One region of the Bradyrhizobium sp. TM239 genome, then DNA from elsewhere that is predicted to be linked to it. Evidence: riboswitches for the same ligand, from Rfam matches in the RefSeq annotation. Region 1 holds a riboswitch; the other holds the start of a gene.
The links. A riboswitch is a leader RNA that binds a small molecule or an ion and turns the genes downstream of it on or off. The one in region 1 is predicted to bind S-adenosylmethionine.

Region 1 (8,301 bases):
ACCTTTGGCCCGAAGATCAGCATGCCCAGCATGAAGACGAGGCCGAAGCTGATGCCGATGAGGATCGCATGCACGGCGAGCGTGGCGGCGCGCTCGCGATCGCCGGCGCCAAGCGCGCGGGCAATGGCGGACGCCACCGCCCCGCCCATGGCGCCGCCCGACATCGTCATGGTCAGGATGACGGTCGGAAACACCAGCGCCATCGCCGCCAGCGCCTCGACGCCGAGCCGGCCGATATAGGAGGTCTCCGCGATCACCGTACAGGTGCCGGCCGAGAGCGCGATCACGTTGGGCCAGGCGAGGGAGAGCAGCGTGCGCAGGATCGGCCCGTCCGTCAGCGCGCTTCGCAGCGGCCGCGGGGGCGGCGGCAGCGGACGCTCTTGCTCATCGACCGGGATTTCGGCGATGTCGGACATGTCCTCTCCGGGGCACGAGCGCCATTTCGGCGCGGCAATGCGTAGGTGTGCCATTATTTTCTTCGCGCAGAAGGCGCGGCGAGAGGCTTGTTAGCACGGCCCGCAGCGATTCCTCCTGCGCTAGCTGCAGGCGTGCCCTGCGGCAGCGCATTTCAACGGATGAAGGCTATTCGATCGTCCAGACCAACGGCGGGCGGCCGCCAGCGGCGGGGCTCATGTGCACGCCGATGTGCCGCCCGCATCCCGCAGCCAGGCCTTCGAACAACCCCTCCAGCACCCTGGCGCAGGCGGGGTGATAGTCGGCGACGTCGTCCATCAGCTTCCAGCTCTGCTGGCGGATTTCGAACGTGCCTTCGGATTGCGAGGTCTCGGCCGTGTCATCCTGCGCCGCAAACAGCGCGCCCAGGAACGACGCGAATTCGCTTGCCCCGCCGCGGCTCATCGCCAGCGCGGCCGCGACGTCATCGAAATATTGCATCCCGATCAGCTTGCCGGTGAGATGCAGCAGATAGCCGGTGTCTTCCGGACCGAACAGCTGCACCATCACGGGTGCGGCGGTGCGCACATATTCCATCGCGTAGTTGCGATAGGCTTTTTCCAGGCGCGGCTTCGGCCAGCTTGCGACCGGCAGAGCCGGTGCGGTGTTGGCGTCGAACAATGGCGCTTCGAGGTGGCGCGCGAACACGAGGCGCTGGTCGAGCTCGAGCGGATGGTCGTACTGGTGATAGTAGCCTTCCAGCCCGTCCTGCCCGTCGACGCTCTGCTTGGTGCAGACGAAGCCGAGCCTGAGATCGCCGAGCGCGACACCGTTATTGGCGTGCCATCCCCGCAGCATGGCGCGCGAGACCTCGCCCGGCACGCCGCAGATCGCGGTGCCCTTCCAGATCCAGCGTGGCGGCGGATAGCGGATCCAGGCCTTGGCATCGCTCTCATACATGTATTCGACGTGCACGCCGCCGATCCAGTTGGAGAGATAGTGATATTGCGCGGCCGCCACCGCCGGCGGCAGATGATCGATCCCGAGCTTCCTGAGCCCGGGCAGGAAGCGCTCCTGCTGCTGGCGGCGGAATACGCGGAAGACGAACTCGGCGGCATCCGCAGGTCCGCGCCGCGTGACGACGGTGAGGATGAGGCCGGTGAAATAGGCGTGATAGAGGTCGGCGACCGCACGCCAGCGCTTCCATTGGGCTTGCTGCGCGGCATCCGCTGCGGCGGTCATGCGTTTCGCTCCCGATCGTTGTTGCGATCGAGTGTGTCACCGCAGCTTTCGGCAAGCAACATGACGCCCATGCAGGGCGCCCTGCGCGATCGCCGACCAATTCCGCATCACGAAGTTTGCGGCGGCGCCTTGGCCGCGCGCTCTCGCTCGACCCGTTCGGTGACATCGCGCGCCATCGCGACCGATCCCAGAACGTTGTCGCCGGAATCCCGCACCAGCGCAAAGGTCATCTCGATGTAGAGCTTGCGCCCGCTCTTGTGCAGCGCGCGGGTCAGCGTCGGCCTGCCTGCAAGCTTCATGCTGCCGCTCGCGAGTGCGGCCTCGAAACCCTTCCAGTGCGCGGCACGCAGATGCTCGGGAATGATCAGATCGAGATTCTGGCCCAGCGCCTCCGCCGCGGAGAAGCCGAACAGGGCCGTCGCTGCACGGTTCCACCGCATGATCGTGCCGGAGCGGTCCGAATAGATCAGCGCATCCGCGACGTCTTCGGCGATCTTTGCGTCGAGTTCGGATGGGTTGCTCATGTCGTCACCTCGCATGTAGCCCGGATGGAGCGGAGCGTAATCCGGGATCGTGCCACGAGTGAGACTGCCCCGGATTACGCTTGCGCTCCATCCGGGCTACAGGATCGGGCTACACCCGAAAATGCTTCGATAGTTTGAGGCCCTGGGCCTGATAGTTCGAGCCGATGCGTTGGCCGTACATCGCGTCGGGACGGGCCAGCATCTTCTCGTAGACGAGGCGGCCGACGATCTGGCCGTGCTCGAGGATGAACGGCACTTCGCGCGAACGCACTTCGAGCACGGCACGCGATCCTAGCCCGCCCGCGCCGGCATAGCCGAAGCCGGGATCGAAGAATCCGGCATAGTGCACGCGGAATTCGCCGACCAGCGGATCGAACGGCACCATTTTGGCGGCGTAGTCGGGCGGCACCAGCACGGCTTCCTTCGACGCCAGGATGTAGAACTCGCCGGGATCGAGGATCAGGCTGCCGTCGGGCCGCGCCGAGATCGGCTCCCAGAAATCTTCCATCGCGTAGCCCGAGCGGCGATCGACGTCGATAACCCCGGTATGGCGCTTGGCGCGGTAGCCAACAAAGCCAGACCTCTTCTCGCCGGAGAGATCGACGGAGACGGCGACGCCGCCGGAGAGATCGGCATCGTCGACATCGACGAGACGCTCGGCGGCATGCAGCGCGTCGAGTTCATCGGCATTGAGGATGGCATCGCCAATGCGAAAGCGCACCTGCGACAGGCGCGAGCCCTCGCGCACCAGCACCGGAAAGGTCTTCGGGCTGATCTCGGCATAGAGCGGGCCGTGATAGCCGGCGCCGATCATGTCGAAGCGACGGGTGCCGTCGGCAATCACGCGCGTGAAGACATCGAGCCTGCCGGTGGAGCTCTTCGGGTTCGCGGCCGCAACGATTTCCGGCGGCAGCGCTAGGCTTTCCAGCAGCGGCACGATGTAGACGCAGTTGGTCTCCAGCACCGCGCCGTCGACGAGGCTAAATTCGTGCAGCTTCAACTCGTCGATGCGCTCGGCGACGGTGGCGCCGGGACCGGGCAGGAAACTGGCGCGGACGCGATAGGCGATGTCGCCGAGGCGCAAATCGAGGCTCGCCGGCTGGATTTGGCTTTCGACGAAGTCGTAGGCAGGCAGGATGTGGCCGGCGTCGGCCATCGCCGCGATCATGCGGTCCGGCAAAATGCCATTTTCATTCCTGGCGATAGACATCTACCTCTGTTCTCAATGGCCGTTGTTCACCCGCGAGCTTTGGGGGGCACACTGGAACTGAACTCTGACCCACTTCGAGACTTTCCATACCAGATAACCTAGCCACTCGCGCAGAGCGCGAGAAGAAACACAACCTACACGCGTCAGGAGTCTTGAAAAGACTCCTCAAAGGTTGTATACTATGTTGAAAGTCAGGGAACAAAATGTCTGAGCTGAAGACTGATCCAGAACTGCTTGCCGCCTTGAAGCGTGCCGTGGGCCTCCCCCAGCCCCCAGAAGAGGTTGAGCAGCAGCGCCTGTCTTTTGTCATGGGGTCTTTGAAAGCCAGCAACGAGATTACTCGTGCGGAGGTAGGAGAGATCCTCGCTCAACAGAAAGGGCGAAAGGTCGCCTAAGTGATTGTCTATGAGCTAGTTAATACAGAGAGCCACCCTGTATACAAAGCTCTGGAGATTTCTAACGGCAACAGACAGTACGACTTTTTGCGCTCAATTGTTCAGGCTTCCCTAGATATGGGGAAGCCCTTTCTTTCTCAGCAACTTGTTAAGGCTTTCAACTTTCACGCCATAACTTGCCTTCATGCTTACGCAGGTGAATATCGCCCCTGCCCGGTGAGCGTGGGGCAATACGCACCGCCTGCTCACTATCGTGTTCAGGCGCTGATGGACGACTTTGTCAACACCGTCAATCGCAGTTGGGACCAGACCACGGACCCCATCGCCCTGGCCACTTATGTACTGTGGCGGATTAATAACATTCACCCATTCATCAATGGGAACGGTAGGACTGCGCGAGCAACTTGTTATTTTGTGCTTTGTATCGCAGCTGGCGGATTATTACCGGGCACAAAGATACTTCCCGATCTTATCCGCCAGAATAGACAGCAATATTGTGACGCACTTCAGCTAGGACATGACTCGTTTGCACAAGGCAATCTAGACCTGAGCGTACTACACGCGCTCGTCTCGAAGCTCGTCAACGAACAACTGCAGTCCGCCACGGCTCAATCATCGGCCGCAGCCGCGCCCGCCGCTTCGCTGCCTGCGACGAGCGGGCACGCACCCTGAACTATCGCTGAATAAAGTGCTTTGAAAGCTTAAGTCTTTGCCCCTGGTAGTTTGAAGAGATGGCTGCGCCGTAGTCCGCCGTGGGCTTGTCTGTGAGACGCTCGAACTCCAAACGCCCGATAGTTTGGCCATCCTCCAGAAAGAATGGGATATCATAAGTCCTAACCTCTAGGACGGCCTTGCTGCCAGGCCCGTCACTAGACGTCATGCCAAATCCGGGATCAAAAAAGCCCGCGTAGTGCACACGGAATTCACCCATGATGGGGTCGATGGCCACCATCTCCGCTGCATGGTCATTGGGAATGTGCAGCTTTTCCTTCGATGCCAAAATATAAAATTCACCCGGACTCAGCAACAAGTTGCCTGCTGCATTCGGCTCAATAGCATCCCAATAATCGTCCACTCGATAAGCGCCGACTTTGTCCATATCAATGAAATTGGTGTAACGCTTGGCTCGGTAAGCAATTATATTCGATCCGTTATCCCGCTTGAGATTTACGCGGAGATTCAGTCCTTGCCTTATGATCGGCTTCTCGTCCGTAACACGGGACCGAGCGTGAAGAGCTTCCAGCTGAGTGTCGTCGAGACGTGACGTCGAGTGAACATGCTGACTCGATGTGCGGCGCCGAAAGCGAATTTGACTGAGGCGCGTCCCTTGACGAACCATCACATCAAAAGTCCGGGGCGACACCTCGGCCCATAGTTTCCCCTTGTATCCTGCTGGTATGACATCGAACGCGTCGCTTCGGTCTGCGATTACGCGCGTGAAGACGTCCAACCGGCCGGTCGAACTCTTTGGGTTAGCCACCGCCGACAATGAGTTGCTCAAATTCAGCTGCTCCTCAATCTCGACGAGATAGACCGAGCCACGTGTCAGCACCTGCGGCGTGGACAGATCGAGCTCGTAAGAGGTCAGCTGCTCAACTCTCTTCTGAACAGAGGAGTTGGTACCGGGAAGAAAGCTTGCATGGATCTTATAAGCGATCTTCCCGAGACGAAGGTCCAAACTCGCCGGCTGAATTTGTCCCTCAGCAAGCGGCTTCCCACCAATCTGGTCCCGATCAAAAAGCCTCTTAATCCACTGAGCTGGCAAGATGCCGGCAGTCAACGAAAGATTGTCTTCAGGGATATCAAGCGGAAGCAATTCTTCTCTATTATCGGATGCCAGCGGCAGAGCGACCATGGTTCTTCCCCGGGGAGATGCAGGTGAGAGCCAAGGTGTATGTGCGTCGCGATTTTTGAGCAACCCAATTCGACGTTTTACCCAGTTCCCATTTGTTGCAAACCACTTGTCAACAGGTCATCAACAGAGCTATAGGAACCTTATCCCGTGGTGATTTGAGCCGGCCGGCTTGCAGCCACGTTAAATAAGTCGCTAAACAGGCCGGGGACCTCTGTGATCCCGGCCCGTGGAGATATCCAGGCCGGTTTTTTTGTGACCGTTTTCGACAAGACGGTCATGTCGGAGGTACCTATGTCGAAGTCGACCACCAACTACCGTCCCGAAACCCGCCTGGTCCATTCCGGCACCCTGCGCTCGCAATATGGCGAGACGTCGGAGGCGCTGTTTTTGACGCAAGGCTACGTCTACGACACCGCGGAGCAGTGCGAGGCGCGGTTCAAGGGCGAGGATCCGGGCTTCATCTATTCGCGCTACTCCAATCCCACCATCGCGATGTTCGAGCGCCGCATGATCGAGCTCGAAGGCGCCGAGGCCGCGCGCTCGGCGGCGACCGGCATGGCCGCGGTGACGACCGCGATCCTGGCGCCGCTCAAGGCCGGCGACCACGTGGTGGCCTCCCGCGCCCTGTTCGGCTCGTGCCTCTACGTCGTGCAGGACCTCTTGCCGCGCTACGGCATCGAGACCACGCTGGTCGACGGCCTCGATCTCGACCAATGGCAGCGCGCCGTGAGGCCGAACACCAAGACGTTCTTCCTGGAGAGCCCGACCAACCCGACCCTCGACGTGCTCGACATTCCCGGCATCGCCGAGATCGCGCACAAGGGCGGCGCGCGGCTCGTGGTCGACAACGTGTTCGCAACGCCGATCTGGCAGAGCCCGCTCGCGCTCGGGGCCGACGTCGTGGTCTATTCCGCGACCAAGCATATCGACGGCCAGGGCCGCTGCCTCGGCGGCATCATCCTGTCGTCGGAAGCCTTCATCGCCGAACACATCCACAATTTCATGCGCCAGACCGGCCCGTCGATCTCGCCGTTCAACGCCTGGGTCCTGCTCAAGGGCCTGGAGACGCTGGGCGTGCGCGTGCGCGCGCAGACCGAGACCGCCGCGCGTATCGCCGACGTGCTGGCGAGCCACCCGAAGATTTCGCGGCTGGTTTTCCCGGGCCGCGCCGATCATCCGCAGGCGGCGCTCGTGAAGAAGCAGATGCGCGGCGGCTCGACGCTGGTCGGCTTCGAGGTCAAGGGCGGCAAGCAGGCGGCGTTCCGCGTGCTCAACGAACTGAAGCTGGCGAAGATCTCCAACAATCTCGGCGACGCCAAGAGCCTCGTCACGCATCCGGCCACCACGACGCATCAGCGTCTGAAGCCGGAAGACCGCGCCGCGCTCGGCATCAGCGAGGGTTTTATTCGCTTCTCGGCAGGGCTCGAGCATGCGGATGATCTGATCGAGGATCTGACCGCGGCGCTGGAGAAGGCGTAGGCTTTGTAGGGTGGATTAGCCGAAGGCGTAATCCACCAACTTCGTTTGGCATTCGCTGAAGCATGGTGGGTTACGGCTTCGCCTAACCCACCCTACGGCACCGCGCCTACATCGGCCGATAGGTCCGCACATCCCCCGGCACGTTCACGCCCAGCTTGATCTGGCCGACGGAGCGGATGATGTCGTCGCCGAGCAGCTGGGCGAAGCAGGCGTAGCCCCAATCGTTCATGTGCAGGCCGTCGGCGATGACGAAGCTCTCGACCGGGATAGCCTGCTTCTCGTGCCAGTCGCGCATCACCTCGAAGCGCGGGAAGATGCCGACGTGACGGAGCTCGGCGACCTTGCCGAGCAGCTTCACCATCTTGCCGGCGCTCTCGGCGCGCTGGTTGACGGCCGGCGAATATTGCGGATCGACCAGCACGATGTCGGCGCCGCCGGCGGCCTGGATGCGGCTGATGCCGTCCTCGACCAGCTTTGCGGTGTCGCCGGGATCGAGGTTGCGCAGCACCGCGTTGGTGCCGACCTGCCAGATCACGAGATCCGGATGCACGTCGATCACCTCGGTCTGGAGGCGCTTCATCATCTCGGGCGCATCCTCGCCGCCGACGCCAGCATTGACGACGGTGATGTCGGCGGTCGGATAGTGCCGGTGCAGCTGCGCGGCGAGGCGATTGGGATAATTGAATTCCGGCGAGCTGGCGCCGAACCCCGCGGTCGACGACGAGCCGAACGCGACGATGAGGACGGGCTTGCCGGCGACGAGCTTGCCCGCGACATGCGGCAGCGAGCCCATCGCCTTCGCACCGCCCTTCGGCGGCAGGCAGGGCACGCGGTTGAACACGTCGCCGGCGGATTTGGCGACCTGCTTCACCTTGTCGATGGCGCGCGCGGCGATGCCGCGCTGCTCGGGAGAGGTTGCGGCGACATTGGTCTGTGCGGGCGAGGCGGGCGCCGGATCAACTGACTGCGCGGGTGCGGGCGTCGCCTGTGCGGCTTGCGTCTGCGCATGGGACTGCGCGGCCGGCGCCAGCGACAACAGCACTGCTGCTGCAGGCGCGGCCAGCCATGCCGTCAGGCAAAAAGGGCGGAGAGAACTCATTAACGCTAGACCTCAATTTTGCTGCTGGACCGGCTCCAGATGGGCTGCGTCGATCACGAACTGTGCCAACGCCCGGCCAAGGCAATCATGAACCTGCTTCGCCA
Region 2 (8,301 bases), on a different contig from region 1:
TCTCCGTCAATGGGCGCCTGGATGGTGAATTGCAGATGACCGTCACGGGCCTCGAGCGCGTGATCCCGGCGCTCGGCATCGAGAAGATGCTGGAGGAGGGCGTGCCGCAGGCCACGCTCGACCGCGTCGCGCCCGGCGTGAAGTCGCAGGACCTCAACAATCTGTTCGGCGCACTCGATCGCGCCGTGCCCGGCCTTGGCAAGGTGATCAAGCAGAACGCCAATGCCGGCGTTGCCGCCGGCATCAACTCGATCGGCACCGAGAGCACGCTGGAAGGCAAGAAGGCGAGAAGCTTCCCGCTGAAATTCGTCGACGGCGCCGTGCTGCTCGGCCCGGTCAAGGTCGGCCAGATCCCGCCGCTGTATTGAGTGCTTCCGTAGCCCGGATGGAGCGCAGCGCAATCCGGGGTTCTTGATCACAGCTGGCACGTCCCGGATTACGCTTGCGCTCCATCCGGGCTACGCAGCTTTGTCTGGGCTACAGGCTCACGGCTGCTTCAGCGCCCCATGCTGACGGCCGAAATCCGCGGCCGCCGAATCCTGGCCGATCTCGACGATGCCGCGGCGGATGGCGCGGGTGCGCGTGAAATGGTCGAACAGCGCCTCGCCGTCGCCGCGGCGGATGGCGCGAGTGAGCTTTGCGAGATCCTCGGTGAAGGTGCCGAGCATCTCCAGCACGGCCTCCTTGTTGGCGAGGAAGACGTCGCGCCACATCGTCGGGTCGGACGCCGCGATGCGGGTGAAATCGCGGAAACCGCCGGCGGAGAACTTGATCACCTCGGACTCCGTCACCTGCGCCAGCTCGTCGGCGGTGCCGACGATGGTGTAGGCGATCAGATGCGGCAGATGGCTGGTGATCGCGAGCACGAGATCGTGATGATCCGGCGTCATCACCTCGACCTTGGCGCCCATCGCCGCCCAGAACGCGCGCAGGCGATCGGTGGCGGCGGCATCGACACCTTCCGGGGGGGTGAGGATGCACCAGCGGTTGATGAAGAGCTCGGCGAAGCCGGAATCCGGCCCCGAATGCTCGGTGCCCGCCACCGGGTGCGCCGGCACGAAATGAACCGACTTCGGCAGATGCGGCGCCATGTCCCTGACGATGGCGCCCTTGACCGAGCCGACGTCGGAGATGATCGCGCCGGGCTTCAGATGCGCGGCGATCTCCTGCGCGACCTCGCCGCAGGCGCCGACGGGAATGCAGAGGATGACGAGATCAGCATCCTTCACCGCCTCCGCATTGGTCGCCACGACCTGGTCGACGATACCGAGCTCCATCACCCGCGCGCGGGTCTTCTCCGAGCGCGCGGTGGTGACGATCTCGCCCGCCAGGCCCTGGAGCTTCGCAGCGCGCGCGATCGAGCCGCCGATCAGGCCGAAGCCGATCAGCGCGACGCGCTGGAAGTGCGGATTCGCGCTCATCTGCCGGCCATGAAGTCGCGCAAGCCGTCGACGACGAGGCGGTTGGCCTCCTCGGTGCCGATGGTCATGCGCAGCGAATGCGGCAGGCCGTAGTTCTTCAGCGCGCGCAGCACGAGGCCGCGTTTGGTGAGGAAGGCGTCGGCGTCATCGGCGGTCTTGCCCTTGTCGGTCGGGAAGTGGATCAGCACGAAATTGGCGACGCTCGGCGTCACCTTCAGGCCGAGCTTGCCGATCTCCTCGGTCAGCCAGTTGCGCCAGGTCTCGGTGAACTGCTTCGACATCGCCTGGTGCGCGGTGTCCTCGATCGCGGCGACCGCGGCATACATCGCCGGCGTCGACACGTTGAACGGACCGCGGATGCGGTTGACCGCGTCGATGATGTGCTCGGGGCCGAACATCCAGCCGATGCGCAGCGCGGCGAGGCCGTGGATCTTGGAGAAGGTGTGCGTCACCACCGTGTTCTCGGTGGTGGCGACCAGCTCGATCCCCATCTCGTAGTCGTTGCGCGAGACGTAGTCGCAATAGGCGGCGTCGAGCACCAGCAGCACGTGCGAGGGCAGGCCGGCGCGCAGGCGCTTGATCTCGTCGAACGGCACATAGGTGCCGGTCGGGTTGTTGGGATTGGCGAGCCACACCAGCTTTGTCTTCGGCGTCACCGCCTTGAGGATGGCATCGACGTCGCAGGTGAGGTTCTTCTCGGCTGCGACGACATTCTTGGCGCCGACCGCCATGGTCGCGATCGGGTAGACCAGGAAGCCGTGCGTGGTGGAGATCGCCTCGTCACCGTGGCTGAGATAGGTGTGCGCCAAAAGATTGAGGATCTCGTCCGAGCCGGCGCCGCAGATGATGCGGTTGGGATCGAGCCCGAAGTGGCGGCCGATCGCCTCGCGCAGCACGCGCGAGGTTCCTTCCGGATAGTCTTCCAGGTGATCCGCCACGTGCTTGAAGGCTTCGATTGCCTTGGGCGAGGGCCCGAACGGCGTCTCGTTCGCCGACAGCTTGAACACCTTGCGGCCCGGCTCGGCGACCGGGCTCTTGCCGGGCGTGTAGGGCGCAATATCGAGGATGCCGGGATTCGGCACGGGGCGGGACATCTTGAACTCCGAAAATGGCGGGGCGCGGCGCGTGGTTTACGATTTCGCCCCGGTCGGGGGCACCGTATAGCGCGTTGCGTGGCTGCCGACGAGAGCCGTGGAGCGTACCGAGGCCCCCGCCTCGATCAGGGCAGCCCTGATTTTGTCGATGCTGGTCGCGCTCGTGACCGAGACCAGCAGCGCCGCGCCGTCGAAGGCGGTATCGGGCACCGCCACGATCTCGGCAAGCGGCGACAGGGCGCGCGCGACCTCGGCGTTCCAGCCGGACACGCGCACGCTGAAGGTCTCGACCTCCGTCACCAGGGCGCTGTCGGCGACGCGCGAGATCGCGAACACCGGCAGTGCCGCCGGATGGTCGGCGCGCTCGACGAAGGGCATCCGCGCGATGATTTTTGGCGCACCGGTCTCCTCCAGCGAGAGCCACCAGGGTGTGCGGCTGGATGTTGCCGAGACCAGCGCCAGATCGCCCTTGGATTTCGCCACCGCCTCGACCGCGGCCTGCGCGCTGAAATGCGCGACGTAAGGCACGGTGAAGCCAAAATGGAAGCGCGCGGAATCGCGCATCGCCGGCTCGCTCGCCGAGATGTCGGCATGCACGGAGAACGGCGCCTGCACGTAAGTGAACGTCGAGATGATGACGCGCCAGATGCTCTCGACCGTGTCGAGCGGCAGGATGCCGCGATGGCGCTGCACGATCTCGCGCATCATGGCGGCCTCGCGCGCCGGGCGGAACGCCGAGCCGACCTCCTGGGTCTGCTTCACCTGGATCAGGCGGTCGATGATGTCGCCGCGGGCCATCAGCAGGCGATGCATCTCCGCGTCGATCGCGTCGATCTCCTTGCGCAGTTCCTGCAGCGATGGTGGCGCGGGCGGACGTTGGGACATATCTGGCTGTCGATCGTTCCGATGGGGGGATGCCCTGATTAGGCAGTCGGGGCCGCGAAAGCAAAGAGAAATGACGCTGCTTTCCGCCGACGGCGTAGCAGGCGAATTTGGTCGATCCGGGCCGCGACTTGACGAAAACCGCCCAAGACGGTAGCTTTTGCCCGTTCCGTGGTCATTTGAGCCGGCCGGCTTGCAGCCACGTTAAAAAACTCGCTAAACAGGCCGGGGACGCTTCCGATCCCGGCCGAACCTATCGTTCAGGCCGGGTTTTTCATGGCCTGATGCAAGTGGCGATCACGCGTTTGATCGCAAACGAGGTCGATGGTCAGATGGGTGGCGTCAAGTCGATACCGAGTCCTGCGATCAGCGCCGACGAGCGGTCGCACGAGGTGGATCATCCAAGCTCGCAGATCGCGCATTTCGGCGCCGAGCAGCCGCTGCGGCTCGATTGCGGCGTCGATCTCACCCCGTTCCAGATCGCCTACCAGACCTATGGCGAGCTCAACGCCGATCGCTCCAACGCGGTGCTGATCTGCCATGCGCTGACCGGCGATCAGCATGTCGCCAATGTGCATCCCGTCACCGGCAAGCCCGGCTGGTGGGAGACGCTGGTCGGCCCCGGCCGACCCATAGATCCCAAGCACTACTTCATCATTTGCTCCAACGTGATCGGCGGCTGCATGGGCTCGACCGGGCCGGCCTCGATCAATCCTTCCACCGGCAAGGTCTGGGGCCTCGATTTCCCCGTCATCACCATCCCCGACATGGTGCGTGCGCAGGCGATGCTGGTCGACCGGCTCGGCATCGACACGCTGTTCGCGGTCGTCGGCGGCTCGATGGGCGGCATGCAGGTGCTGCAATGGACCGCGGCCTATCCGGGCCGCGTGTTCTCCGCGCTGGCGATCGCCTGCTCGACGCGGCACTCGGCGCAGAACATCGCCTTCCACGAGCTCGGCCGCCAGGCCGTGATGGCCGATCCCGACTGGCACGGCGGCGGCTATGCCGATCATGGCATCCATCCGCATCGCGGGCTCGCGGTGGCGCGGATGGCGGCGCACATCACCTATCTCTCGGACGCAGCGCTGCATCGCAAGTTCGGCCGGCGCATGCAGGACCGCGAGCTGCCGACCTTCTCGTTCGACGCCGACTTCCAGGTCGAGTCCTATCTGCGCTACCAGGGCTCGTCCTTCGTCGAGCGCTTCGACGCCAACGCCTATCTCTATCTGACGCGTGCGATGGACTATTTCGACATCGCCGCCGACCATGGCGGCGTGCTCGCGAAGGCGTTCGCGGAAATTGCGACCCGCTTCTGCGTGGTCTCCTTCACCAGCGATTGGCTGTTTCCGACCTCGGAATCGCGCGCGCTGGTGCACGCGCTGAATGCGTCGAGCGCACGGGTGTCGTTCGCCGAGATCGAGACCGATCGCGGCCACGACGCCTTCCTGCTCGACGTCCCCGAATTCTTCGATATCTCCCGCGCCTTCCTGCAATCGGCGGGCAAGGCGCGTGGACTGAAGGATGGCTAGCATGTCTGTGCAGGAAGTATTGCCGCTGGGCGGCCTTGCGACCGGATCGTCCGGTCAGTTTCGCGCCGACCATCTGCTGGTCGCCGACATGGTCAAGCCGGGTTCGAAAGTGCTCGACGTCGGCTGCGGCGAGGGCGACCTGCTTCAGCTGCTGGAGACCCGCGGCATCGACGGCCGCGGCATCGAGCTGTCGCGCGAGGGCGTCAACCGCTGCGTCGCCAAGGGCCTTGCGGTGGTGCAGGGCGACGCCGACACCGACCTCGTCAATTATCCCGACGACGCCTTCGACTACGTGATCCTGTCGCAGACGCTGCAGGCGACGCGGCAGCCGAGGGTGGTGCTGGAGAATCTGCTGCGCATCGGCCGCCGCGCCATCGTCTCGTTCCCGAATTTCGGCTTCTGGAAGATGCGGCTCCAGCTCCTGATCGGCGGCCACATGCCGCGCACCGAGAATTTGCCGGCGACCTGGTACGACACCGCCAACATCCATTTCTGCACCATCAAGGATTTCGTGCAGCTCTGCGACGAGATCAACGTCAAGATGGAGCGCTCGGTCGCGCTCGATCTCTACGGCCGCCCGGTGCCGCTGAACCTGCCCTGGTGGGTGTGGAACATGTTCGGCGAGCAGGCGGTGTTCTTGCTCAGCCGGGGCGGGGGGAAGTGACGCCGTAGGCGTCATTCCGGGGCGCGCGTAGCGCGAGCCCGGAATCCATCGTGCAACAACGCCGCAGCCCGATGGATTCCGGGCCTGCGCCTTCGGCGCATCCCGGAATGACAGCTAGTGTAGAGCCAGCGATCGCGGATCGCGCACCGGCCATCGCCCGGCTTCCACCAGCGTCACGAACCGCTCCACGCTCTCGTTGAACAGCGCGGGCTCCTCGAGATTGAGCACGTGGCCGGACTTCGGAAACATCGCCAGCCCCGCCGTGGGCAGATGCTGCTTCAGGAACAGGCTCGGCCCGACGCACGGATCGTCCTCGTCGCCGCAGATGATCAGCGCCGGCGTCGATGCGCGCTTGATTGCGTCCGTCATCGTGTAGATCGAGGGGCGGCCGCCCTGGAAGCCGCGCATCGTGCGCGCCGATCCCTTGGAATCGTGGCGCGCCAGCGCGGCATAGAAATCGGCATGGCCGCGCGGGTCCTTCACCAGGAAGGGAATCCGGCTCGGCGCCTCGCGCGTGACCTTTGCGACCTCGGCGGAGCCCAGCGTCTCGAATTGCTCGGCATTGGCGCGGCACTGCTTGCGCCAGGCCTCCAGGTTCTCGATCTCCGAGCCGGAGCCGACGCCGGCCAGCGTCATCGACAGCGCGCGCTGCGGCGCGTTCAATCCGATCTGCAGCGAGGAATAAGCGCCCATCGACAGGCCGACCAGATGGGCGCGCTCGATTCCGAGATGATCGAGCACGGCGAGCGCGTCGGTGTAGAAATGCGTGTAGGTGTAGACCTCGCCCTCAGGCACGTCCGACGGCGTGTAGCCGCGCGCCGAATAGGTGATGCAACGGTGGCCGCGCGAGAAGTAGCGCATCTGCGGCTCCCAATTGGTGTGGTCGGCCGCGAACTCGTGCAGAAAAATGATTGGCGTTCCCCGGCCCGCTTCTTCGAAATAGATGCGGACGTCGTCCCTGGTCGTGGCGTGGGGCATTAACCGTTTCCCTCTCTTAAAGCCGCCTTTGCAGGATTGCAGTTAATGCTGTTGTCGGCAATGCGGCAGCCTCAATCCAGTATCGGCGCAAAATCATCGCAGCTATTCACCGGCGCGGCGTCTTTTTCTCGCCACATCGGGCGGCTTAACGGCCAGACCGATGTCGGCCGTTGCACGGGCCGATTGGGAAGTGGGGTGTCAACGAAGGATGAAGAATGTTTGAGTTGTTTGCGTCTCGCCTGTCGCGTTGTGTTGTCGCGCTGGCGATTTTGTTCGCGGCGGTTGCCGCATTGGTTTCTCCGGCCTCAGCGCGGCCGCATCATCGTCATAGCGCAGAGCGGCACGCTTACGTGCACCACGCCAGGCATCATCATTACCGCCACCATGCCCGCAGCTCGCGCTTCGAGCGCAGCGCGGCGCAATTGCAGGCGGGCGGATTCGCGGACACCCAGGCGAGCTATGATCCGAACGCCAACAGCGGCGGCATGGCCCATGCCGCTATGGCTAACACCGCAATGGCCAATAGCGGCGGCTTCGGCGGCGGATCGAGCTTGGTGTCCGAGGCGCGCCGCTATGTCGGCGGCAACCCGACCGGGCGCGGCAGCCTGTGGTGCGCGCGCTTCATGAACATGGTGCTGGAGCACACCGGCCATAAGAGTTCGGGCTCCGACATGGCGAGCTCGTTCGCGCGTTACGGCACCCGTGTCTCCGGTCCGCAGGTCGGCGCCATCGCGGTGATGTCGCGCGGCCGCCGCGGCGGTCATGTCGGCATCATCACCGGCGTCGACGCGCAGGGCAATCCGATCATGATCTCCGGCAACAACGGCAATCGCGTCCGCGAAGCGCCGGTCTCGCGCGGCCGGATCTACGCCTATGTGATGCCGAATTGAGGTGAGGCGCGTAGGGTGGGTTAGCTAGCGGTCGCGCGAAGCGCGGTCCGCTGGCGTAACCCACCTCTTCTGTTTCTGCGGTGACAGACAGGGTGGGTTACGCCTTCGGCTAACCCACCCTACGAAGCTCACACCAGCTTCGGCTCTTCCACCGCAACCGCATCGCCGACGCCGATCTCGCCACCTTCGATCACCTCGGCATAGATGCCGCAGTCCATGTGGCCGAGGTTGCGCGAGAGTGTCGGCGGTATCTCGAGATCGCGCTTGGCCGTCACCGGGTCGACATTGGTGGCCGGGCAGCGGACGATGCGCTTGACCACCTTCAGCCGCACCGCGCCGATCGCGAGCGTCTGGCCGACGAGATCGAGCTCCGACCAGGCCGGCCAGCCCTTCACGTAGAGATTGGCGCGGAAGCGCAGCGGATGCACGGCAGCGCCGCCCAGCATGGTCTCGATGGCGCGGACGCTGCCGAGATTGATGATGGAGACCACCTTGCGGGCGACGTCGGAGAAGCTGTGGCAGCGGCCTGACAGGATTTTGGGCGGGCCCTTCAACTCCGGCTGAAAGTTCTCGCTGAAATAACTCTCGATGGTGGCGCGCCCGGCCGCGGTCTCGAGATCGCCGCTGGCGACGATCTGGCCGTCCCTGCGGATGGTCAGGACATTGGTGGCGTCGTCGAACCGGCTGTCGAGCTCGGCAAGCCGCTCATTGCGCGCGAGCATCAGAAACTGGATTTTCGGCTTCCACTCGGGTCGCTCGGGATCAAAGCCGCTCGGGCCGTTCTCGATGGCGTAGCGGCGGTCGGCGGGCAGGGTCTGGCCCGTCCGCAAGGGGGCGCGGCGC

Region 2: linked by a shared signal. The riboswitch ahead of metX (homoserine O-acetyltransferase MetX) and the one ahead of AABA84_RS31195 (O-succinylhomoserine sulfhydrylase) in region 1 are both predicted to bind S-adenosylmethionine.

What each region holds. Positions count from the first base shown of each region.
Region 1 covers NZ_BTIR01000023.1:73,208-81,508, forward strand. The annotation lists gene AABA84_RS31160 (MATE family efflux transporter) at 1-416, opposite strand, end outside; gene AABA84_RS31165 (hypothetical protein) at 583-1,635, opposite strand; gene AABA84_RS31170 (PAS domain S-box protein) at 1,743-2,159, opposite strand; gene AABA84_RS31175 (2'-deoxycytidine 5'-triphosphate deaminase) at 2,269-3,369, opposite strand; gene AABA84_RS31180 (hypothetical protein) at 3,573-3,764, shown strand; gene AABA84_RS31185 (Fic family protein) at 3,765-4,436, shown strand; gene AABA84_RS31190 (2'-deoxycytidine 5'-triphosphate deaminase) at 4,438-5,619, opposite strand; SAM riboswitch at 5,757-5,836, shown strand; gene AABA84_RS31195 (O-succinylhomoserine sulfhydrylase) at 5,911-7,098, shown strand; gene AABA84_RS31200 (SGNH/GDSL hydrolase family protein) at 7,205-8,197, opposite strand; gene AABA84_RS31205 (SGNH/GDSL hydrolase family protein) at 8,210-8,301, opposite strand, start outside.
Region 2 covers NZ_BTIR01000001.1:736,055-744,355, reverse strand. The annotation lists gene AABA84_RS03615 (DUF2125 domain-containing protein) at 1-368, shown strand, start outside; gene AABA84_RS03610 (prephenate/arogenate dehydrogenase family protein) at 486-1,421, opposite strand; gene hisC (histidinol-phosphate transaminase) at 1,418-2,515, opposite strand; gene AABA84_RS03600 (chorismate mutase) at 2,552-3,400, opposite strand; SAM riboswitch at 3,559-3,638, shown strand; gene metX (homoserine O-acetyltransferase MetX) at 3,730-4,926, shown strand; gene metW (methionine biosynthesis protein MetW) at 4,928-5,590, shown strand; gene AABA84_RS03585 (alpha/beta fold hydrolase) at 5,705-6,568, opposite strand; gene AABA84_RS03580 (TIGR02594 family protein) at 6,784-7,458, shown strand; gene AABA84_RS03575 (MOSC domain-containing protein) at 7,587-8,301, opposite strand, start outside.